One region of the Peribacillus sp. TH16 genome, then DNA from elsewhere that is predicted to be linked to it. Evidence: a T-box and tRNA genes for the amino acid it is inferred to sense, from the RefSeq annotation. Region 1 holds a T-box; the other holds one or more tRNA genes.
The links. A T-box is a leader RNA that pairs with one kind of tRNA and senses whether it is charged. The one in region 1 lies ahead of tyrS (tyrosine--tRNA ligase), so its partner is inferred to be a tRNA-Tyr.

Region 1 (3,387 bases):
GTACCTGACTTCCTTACTTTTGATGCTGAGAAATTAGAAGGTACTTTCACTCGTTTACCAGAACGTTCTGAATTGCCTGCTGAAATTAACGAAGCTCTTATCGTTGAGTTCTACTCTCGTTAATAACTTCAAAAAAAACCTCATCCTTGGATGGGGTTTTTTTTTGTGCACAGAACTCAACTTCCAGACAAAACAAGGCCCGGCTGAGATTCAGCCGGGCCTTGTTTTCTCATTTCACTAATGTATATTTCTTCTTACCGCGACGAACAAGGATGAACTCTCCTTCAATCTTAACCTCTTCAGCCACGACATATTGCAGATCAGTCACTTTCTCGCCATTGATGGAGATTGCACCATTCTGAATATCTTCACGAGCTTGTCGCTTCGATGGAGAAATCTTCGCTTCAACAATTAAATCAACTAAGCTGATATCTTCCTTACTTTCACGTTCAAAGGTCGGAACATCTTTAAAGCCCAATTTAATTTCGGCCGCACTTAAATTTTTCACCTCACCGCTGAATAGAGCTGCAGAGATTTTGATTGCTTGGTCAAGAGCTTCCTGCCCGTGAATCAAACGTGTCATTTCTTCCCCTAAAGCTTTTTGCGCTTTACGTAAATGCGGTTCAGTCTGCACGGATTGCTCTAACTCTTCAATTACTTCACGTGATAGGAATGTGAAGAATTTCAAGTATTTCACGACATCAGCATCCGCTGTATTAATCCAGAATTGGTAAAATTCATAAGGAGTCGTTTTTTCCGGATCAAGCCAGATTGCTCCGCCTTCCGTTTTACCGAATTTCGTTCCGTCCGCTTTCGTCACGAGCGGAATCGTCATGCCGAACGCTTTTGCTTCCTCGTCATGCGATTTACGAATCATTTCAAGACCAGTCGTAATATTGCCCCACTGATCACTTCCGCCAATTTGCAACTTACAGTCATGATTATCGTATAAATGACCAAAGTCGATCCCTTGTAAAATTGTATACGCGAATTCCGTAAAAGAAATCCCTGTTTCCAAACGGGAAGCAACCGTGTCTTTTGCCAACATGTAGTTAATGCCGATGTATTTCCCGTAATCACGCAAAAACGTAACCATGTCGATTTTACCTATCCAGTCATAGTTATTGACCATAACTGCGCCATTTTCACCTTCGAAGTCAAAGATATGGGATAGCTGCCCTTTAATACAGTCGGCATTATAAAGCACTTTTTCCAACGTTTGCAGCTGGCGTTCTTCTTTTTTACCGCTTGGATCACCGATAAGTCCAGTAGCCCCTCCTACAAGTACAAGGGGACGATGACCGTGCTGTTGGAAACGGCGCATTGTTAAGAATGGCAGTAAATGTCCGATGTGCATACTATCCGCGGTTGGATCTACCCCACAGTATAAAGAAATTTTTTCTTTTTCTAAAAGGTCCTTAAAGCCCTCTTCATCCGTTTGTTGATAAATAATCCCTCTCCACTCGAGTTCCTTTAGCAATTCCATTTTATAATTCCTCCTTCAAATCCGAAAATATCCCGCAAAAAGCATACAAAAACGCCCCTTCATATAAATATGAAGGGACGAATAAATTCGCGGTACCACCCAACTTGAGGACATAAAGCGTCCTCCGCTCGAGACGAATAACGGTCGTCAACCGTTTCCTGCTACTAATCATTTCACAGCAAATGCTCAAGGAAGTAATTCATCTCACTATATGTACCGATTTCCACTGACCACCGGCTCTCTAAAACAGGGATAGTTTGACTACTGGGTCCTATCATCGCGCTTTTTTAATAAATTTTATTGTTAATAAGTTTTTATCATACATAACATTCATTGTCAACATCACCCTTACAGATTCTAGAAAAATATGAAAGTTCGCCTTTCCCTTCCGTGTTATATGCTATAATATATGTGATTTCAGGGGGTATGATACATGAATAATAATCAAAAAGATAGATTTCAAACAGCATGGAAACAGCTAACCCGTTTTTTTCAAAATGAAAAAACACAAAAAAATGCAAGGGTTACATACCAAGTCATTTGGAACCTAACGTTGATCCTCATTATTGTTGGGGTTCTAGGATTCTCATTCGCCGGCGGCGTTGGAGCCGGCTATTTCGCTGCCCTCGTCAATAATGAGCCGGTACGCTCAAAGGATGATTTAAAAAAGGACATTTACAATTATGAAGAGACCTCTGAGGTATACTTTGCGGATAAAGTATACTTGGGCAAGCTCAAGAGTGACCTTGATCGTGAAGAAGTGTCCATCGATAAAGTTTCCGACCATCTTAAAAATGCAGTCATCGCTACAGAAGATGAGTATTTTTATGAACATAACGGAGTTGTTCCGAAGGCTATCCTGCGTGCAGTTTATCAGGAATTTACGAATGCATCCGTTCAATCAGGTGGAAGTACTTTAACACAACAGCTCATAAAAAACCAAGTCTTAACGAACGAAGTATCATTTGAACGGAAAGCAAAAGAAATTTTACTTGCGCTCCGGGTCGAGAAGTTCTTTGAAAAAGAAGAGATTTTAGAAACCTACCTAAACGTCTCCACTTTGGGACGAAACTCTTCCGGACAGAATATTGCTGGTGTCCAGTCGGCTGCCGAAGGCATTTTCGGAGTGGAAGCTAAAGATCTATCTTTACCCCAATCTGCCTTTATTGCAGGATTACCGCAAAGTCCTTTTGGGTATACTCCATATACCCAGCAAGGGAAACTTAAAGATAATCTAGAGCCCGGAATTAACCGGATGAAAACCGTATTAAAACGAATGTATAGCAATGAATACATAACAAAAGAACAATATGATAAAGCAATCGCATACGACATAACAAAAGACTTTATCGGTAAAAAGGCGTTGCCCTCTGAGAAATATCCATGGCTCACCTATGAAATAGAAAAACGTTCCATTGAAATTTTGTCACTTAGCTTAGCAAAAGAAGATGGATATGAAGAAAAAGATTTAGAGAACGATGATTTAAAAAAGCAATATTTAGCACTAGCTGATCGTAAACTGCGTCAAAACGGCTATAAAATTTATACGACAATCAATAAAAAGATCTATGACCAAATGCAAGAAGTAACTAAAAACTATCCAAATTTCGGATATGATAAAACCGAACAGGTCATCGATCCGGATACGAAAGAAATGAAAACTGTAAAAGAGCCCGTTGAGGCGGGAGCTATCCTTATTGAAAATAAAACAGGGAAAATCATCAGTTTTGTCGGTGGACGTGACTTTAAACGGGAACAAACAAACCATGCAACATCATCACTACGGTCAAATGGTTCAACGATGAAACCGCTATTGGTATACGGTCCAGGCATTGAGCTAGGAAAGATTTCACCTGGGAGTGTAACAGCCAACGTACCAATTACCATTCCAGGCAATACGC
Region 2 (3,387 bases), on a different contig from region 1:
TAGTCGGTCCCAAGGGTTGGGCTGTTCGCCCATTAAAGCGGTACGCGAGCTGGGTTCAGAACGTCGTGAGACAGTTCGGTCCCTATCCGTCGCGGGCGCAGGAAATTTGAGAGGAGCTGTCCTTAGTACGAGAGGACCGGGATGGACGCACCGCTGGTGTACCAGTTGTCTTGCCAAAGGCATAGCTGGGTAGCTACGTGCGGACGGGATAAGTGCTGAAAGCATCTAAGCATGAAGCCCCCCTCGAGATGAGATTTCCCATAGCGCAAGCTAGTAAGATCCCTGAAAGATGATCAGGTTGATAGGTCAGAGGTGGAAGCGTGGCGACATGTGGAGCTGACTGATACTAATAGATCGAGGACTTAACCACGCTTTTAAAAATGAAATACCTTCTTATTATCTAGTTTTGAAGGAATGAAAATTTCTTCTTGCATTTTCTCAAAAAGACGTTATAATAATATATGTCTTGAAAAAATGTTAATAATGTTTGGTGACGATAGCGAAGAGGTCACACCCGTTCCCATTCCGAACACGGCAGTTAAGCTCTTCAGCGCCGATGGTAGTTGGGGGTTTCCCCCTGTGAGAGTAGGACGTCGCCAAGCTTATATCGTTCCGCAGTAGCTCAGTGGTAGAGCATTCGGCTGTTAACCGAACGGTCGTAGGTTCGAGTCCTACCTGCGGAGCCATTATTGGAGAGCTGTCCGAGTGGCCGAAGGAGCACGATTGGAAATCGTGTAGACGGGTAACCCTGTCTCAAGGGTTCAAATCCCTTGCTCTCCGCCATTTACAACTGGCCCGTTGGTCAAGCGGTTAAGACACCGCCCTTTCACGGCGGTAACACGGGTTCGAATCCCGTACGGGTCACCATTTCGAAAACATATGGAGGATTAGCTCAGCTGGGAGAGCATCTGCCTTACAAGCAGAGGGTCGGCGGTTCGATCCCGTCATCCTCCACCATTTTTTAAAAAGCAACAAGTTGTTTCTATATATCATGTATAATGAAACAGTTAACACGAAAACTTGATGCAATAGCAGCATTATTAACGTCGCGGGGTGGAGCAGTCCGGTAGCTCGTCGGGCTCATAACCCGAAGGTCGCAGGTTCAAATCCTGTCCCCGCAATCTATGGTCCCGTGGTGTAGCGGTTAACATGCCTGCCTGTCACGCAGGAGATCGCGGGTTCGATTCCCGTCGGGACCGCCATTTTTATTGTTTGGCTCAGTAGCTCAGTCGGTAGAGCAAAGGACTGAAAATCCTTGTGTCGGCGGTTCGATTCCGTCCTGAGCCACCATTGTAGTGCCGGTGTAGCTCAACTGGTAGAGCAACTGACTTGTAATCAGTAGGTTGGGGGTTCAAGTCCTCTTGCCGGCACCAGTAACATCCATATGCGGAGGGGTAGCGAAGTGGCTAAACGCGGCGGACTGTAAATCCGCTCCTTCGGGTTCGGCAGTTCGAATCTGCCCCCCTCCACCATTTTATTTATAGGGGTATAGTTTAAAGGTAGAACAGAGGTCTCCAAAACCTCCAGTGTGGGTTCGAGTCCTACTACCCCTGCCAATTTTAATTTTATAATGGCGATTGTGGCGAAGTGGTTAACGCACCTGATTGTGGTTCAGGCATTCGTGGGTTCGATTCCCATCAGTCGCCCCATTTTTTAATAAATAATGGTATAATAAGTATAACGTTAATGGGCTATAGCCAAGCGGTAAGGCAACGGATTTTGATTCCGTCATGCGAAGGTTCGATCCCTTCTAGCCCAGCCATTCGCGAAAGTAGTTCAGTGGTAGAATACAACCTTGCCAAGGTTGGGGTCGCGGGTTCGAATCCCGTCTTTCGCTCCAAAAACGTTGGCGGCATAGCCAAGCGGTAAGGCAGAGGTCTGCAAAACCTTTACCACCGGTTCGATTCCGGTTGCCGCCTCCAACAAAAATGCCGGTGTGGCGGAATTGGCAGACGCGCACGACTCAAAATCGTGTTCCTCTGGAGTGCCGGTTCGACCCCGGCCACCGGTATCACCAATAGCGAAGAAAAGCTATTACTTCAAGCTTCACACTTAATTGTGTGAAGCTTTTTTGTGTTTATCACGCACTACAGAATATGTACAAATATTGTGCGGGGTAGTGTGCGATGAGTAAAGGAGGAAATTTACTATAGGAAGATGAATTAAGAATTGTTACAAAAACTACTTACGTTAAATCTGATGAATTGGAGTTTAAATTATTCTTTGAAGACTGCCAATTAAGGAATCTTTGTCCTCATACTTTGAAATATTATCGAGAACAATTTAATGCGATTAAACGACCATTGGTAACAATGACAGAAAAGGATATTAAATTGCTGATATTAAATACCGTGAAGTTCGTCATTTACCGCGTTCTGGTGGTAAAATACAGTTGTAGTATTATGGGAAGATAGGGGAAAATTTGAATAATATCGGTGAAGATTTTAAATTACGTGTTCATAGCAATCGTTGGGGCCATTATGACAATTACACTCTTATAAAAAAAGAAAATGGATGGACTGTTATTACTATGAAAATTCATGGTGACGAAGGCGATAAACTCGGCAGTCCTGCTATTGAAAAAGCATTTGACAGAGAATCATTTTCATATCCAAACGATTTAGGATATTTCTTATCACATATTTGGGATGCTTCAGAAACCAAAACTAAAGAAGAAGTTCAAAAATATTTCGATGAATTAGGAGAATGGATTTCTACCACTGAGAAAACGAAGCCTAATTTCGGAGCATTGCATTTATAAGTAAACAAAAAAGATGTGTCCAAATCGTGCACATTTTTTTTAGTATTCAACATTTTCTTCAATAATCGGATTTCCTTCTGCGTCAAGCAGCTCTGGTTCGTAGAGATCATAATTGAATGTTTTCTGTTCCTCTAAATATTTTATTTTTTGGTATTCTTCTTTACTCATGCCCTCCCAAATATTTGGCCTGTGTTCGACATGCCCCATCTTGTAATACTTCATATCTACTTCTGGCTCTGTGAAAGCTTTGTTGAAAAGTATAATTCCGAAAGTGAATATATGAGAACCTTGCAAATAATTGTTGCCGATAGTGTTTCATCTGGAGAGCTGCGTAACGTGGAAAGTCGGCTTTTATACAGTTGAGTTGATACGAAAAAGTTTCTTATCAACTCATCCAGTCTTGTGAGTTATGCAGTTCTGAAATTACCGAACACAGCTGTCATTCGCTTGTCTGGATGCTTCATTTGAAGATGTTGTTGTATCGCTCGGAAAAGCTCATTATTTTCTGGTCGGTTGGCATTATAGATTTCTTGTAAACTCTTCGATTTCTCCATGGCTTCTCCTACTTTCCATCAAGTGTGCATCCGTGTGAAAGCATTCACCTTCATTTCTTATGCAATTAACAT

Region 2: it has a tRNA-Tyr gene. The T-box ahead of tyrS (tyrosine--tRNA ligase) is inferred to sense a tRNA for this amino acid. The anticodon was not compared.

What each region holds. Positions count from the first base shown of each region.
Region 1 is NZ_JAEKEM010000009.1:1,487,234-1,490,620, forward strand. It holds gene rpsD (30S ribosomal protein S4) at 1-123, shown strand, start outside; gene tyrS (tyrosine--tRNA ligase) at 230-1,486, opposite strand; T-box leader at 1,557-1,773, opposite strand; gene JFV29_RS21235 (transglycosylase domain-containing protein) at 1,920-3,387, shown strand, end outside.
Region 2 is NZ_JAEKEM010000002.1:1,946,095-1,949,481, reverse strand. It holds rRNA gene JFV29_RS09500 (23S ribosomal RNA) at 1-370, shown strand, start outside; rRNA gene rrf (5S ribosomal RNA) at 487-602, shown strand; tRNA gene JFV29_RS09490 (tRNA-Asn) at 612-686, shown strand; tRNA gene JFV29_RS09485 (tRNA-Ser) at 692-783, shown strand; tRNA gene JFV29_RS09480 (tRNA-Glu) at 793-867, shown strand; tRNA gene JFV29_RS09475 (tRNA-Val) at 882-957, shown strand; tRNA gene JFV29_RS09470 (tRNA-Met) at 1,048-1,121, shown strand; tRNA gene JFV29_RS09465 (tRNA-Asp) at 1,127-1,202, shown strand; tRNA gene JFV29_RS09460 (tRNA-Phe) at 1,215-1,290, shown strand; tRNA gene JFV29_RS09455 (tRNA-Thr) at 1,298-1,373, shown strand; tRNA gene JFV29_RS09450 (tRNA-Tyr) at 1,389-1,472, shown strand; tRNA gene JFV29_RS09445 (tRNA-Trp) at 1,483-1,556, shown strand; tRNA gene JFV29_RS09440 (tRNA-His) at 1,574-1,649, shown strand; tRNA gene JFV29_RS09435 (tRNA-Gln) at 1,688-1,762, shown strand; tRNA gene JFV29_RS09430 (tRNA-Gly) at 1,766-1,840, shown strand; tRNA gene JFV29_RS09425 (tRNA-Cys) at 1,849-1,922, shown strand; tRNA gene JFV29_RS09420 (tRNA-Leu) at 1,931-2,011, shown strand; gene JFV29_RS09415 (hypothetical protein) at 2,423-2,761, shown strand; gene JFV29_RS30010 (hypothetical protein) at 2,801-2,983, opposite strand; gene JFV29_RS09410 (hypothetical protein) at 3,169-3,315, opposite strand.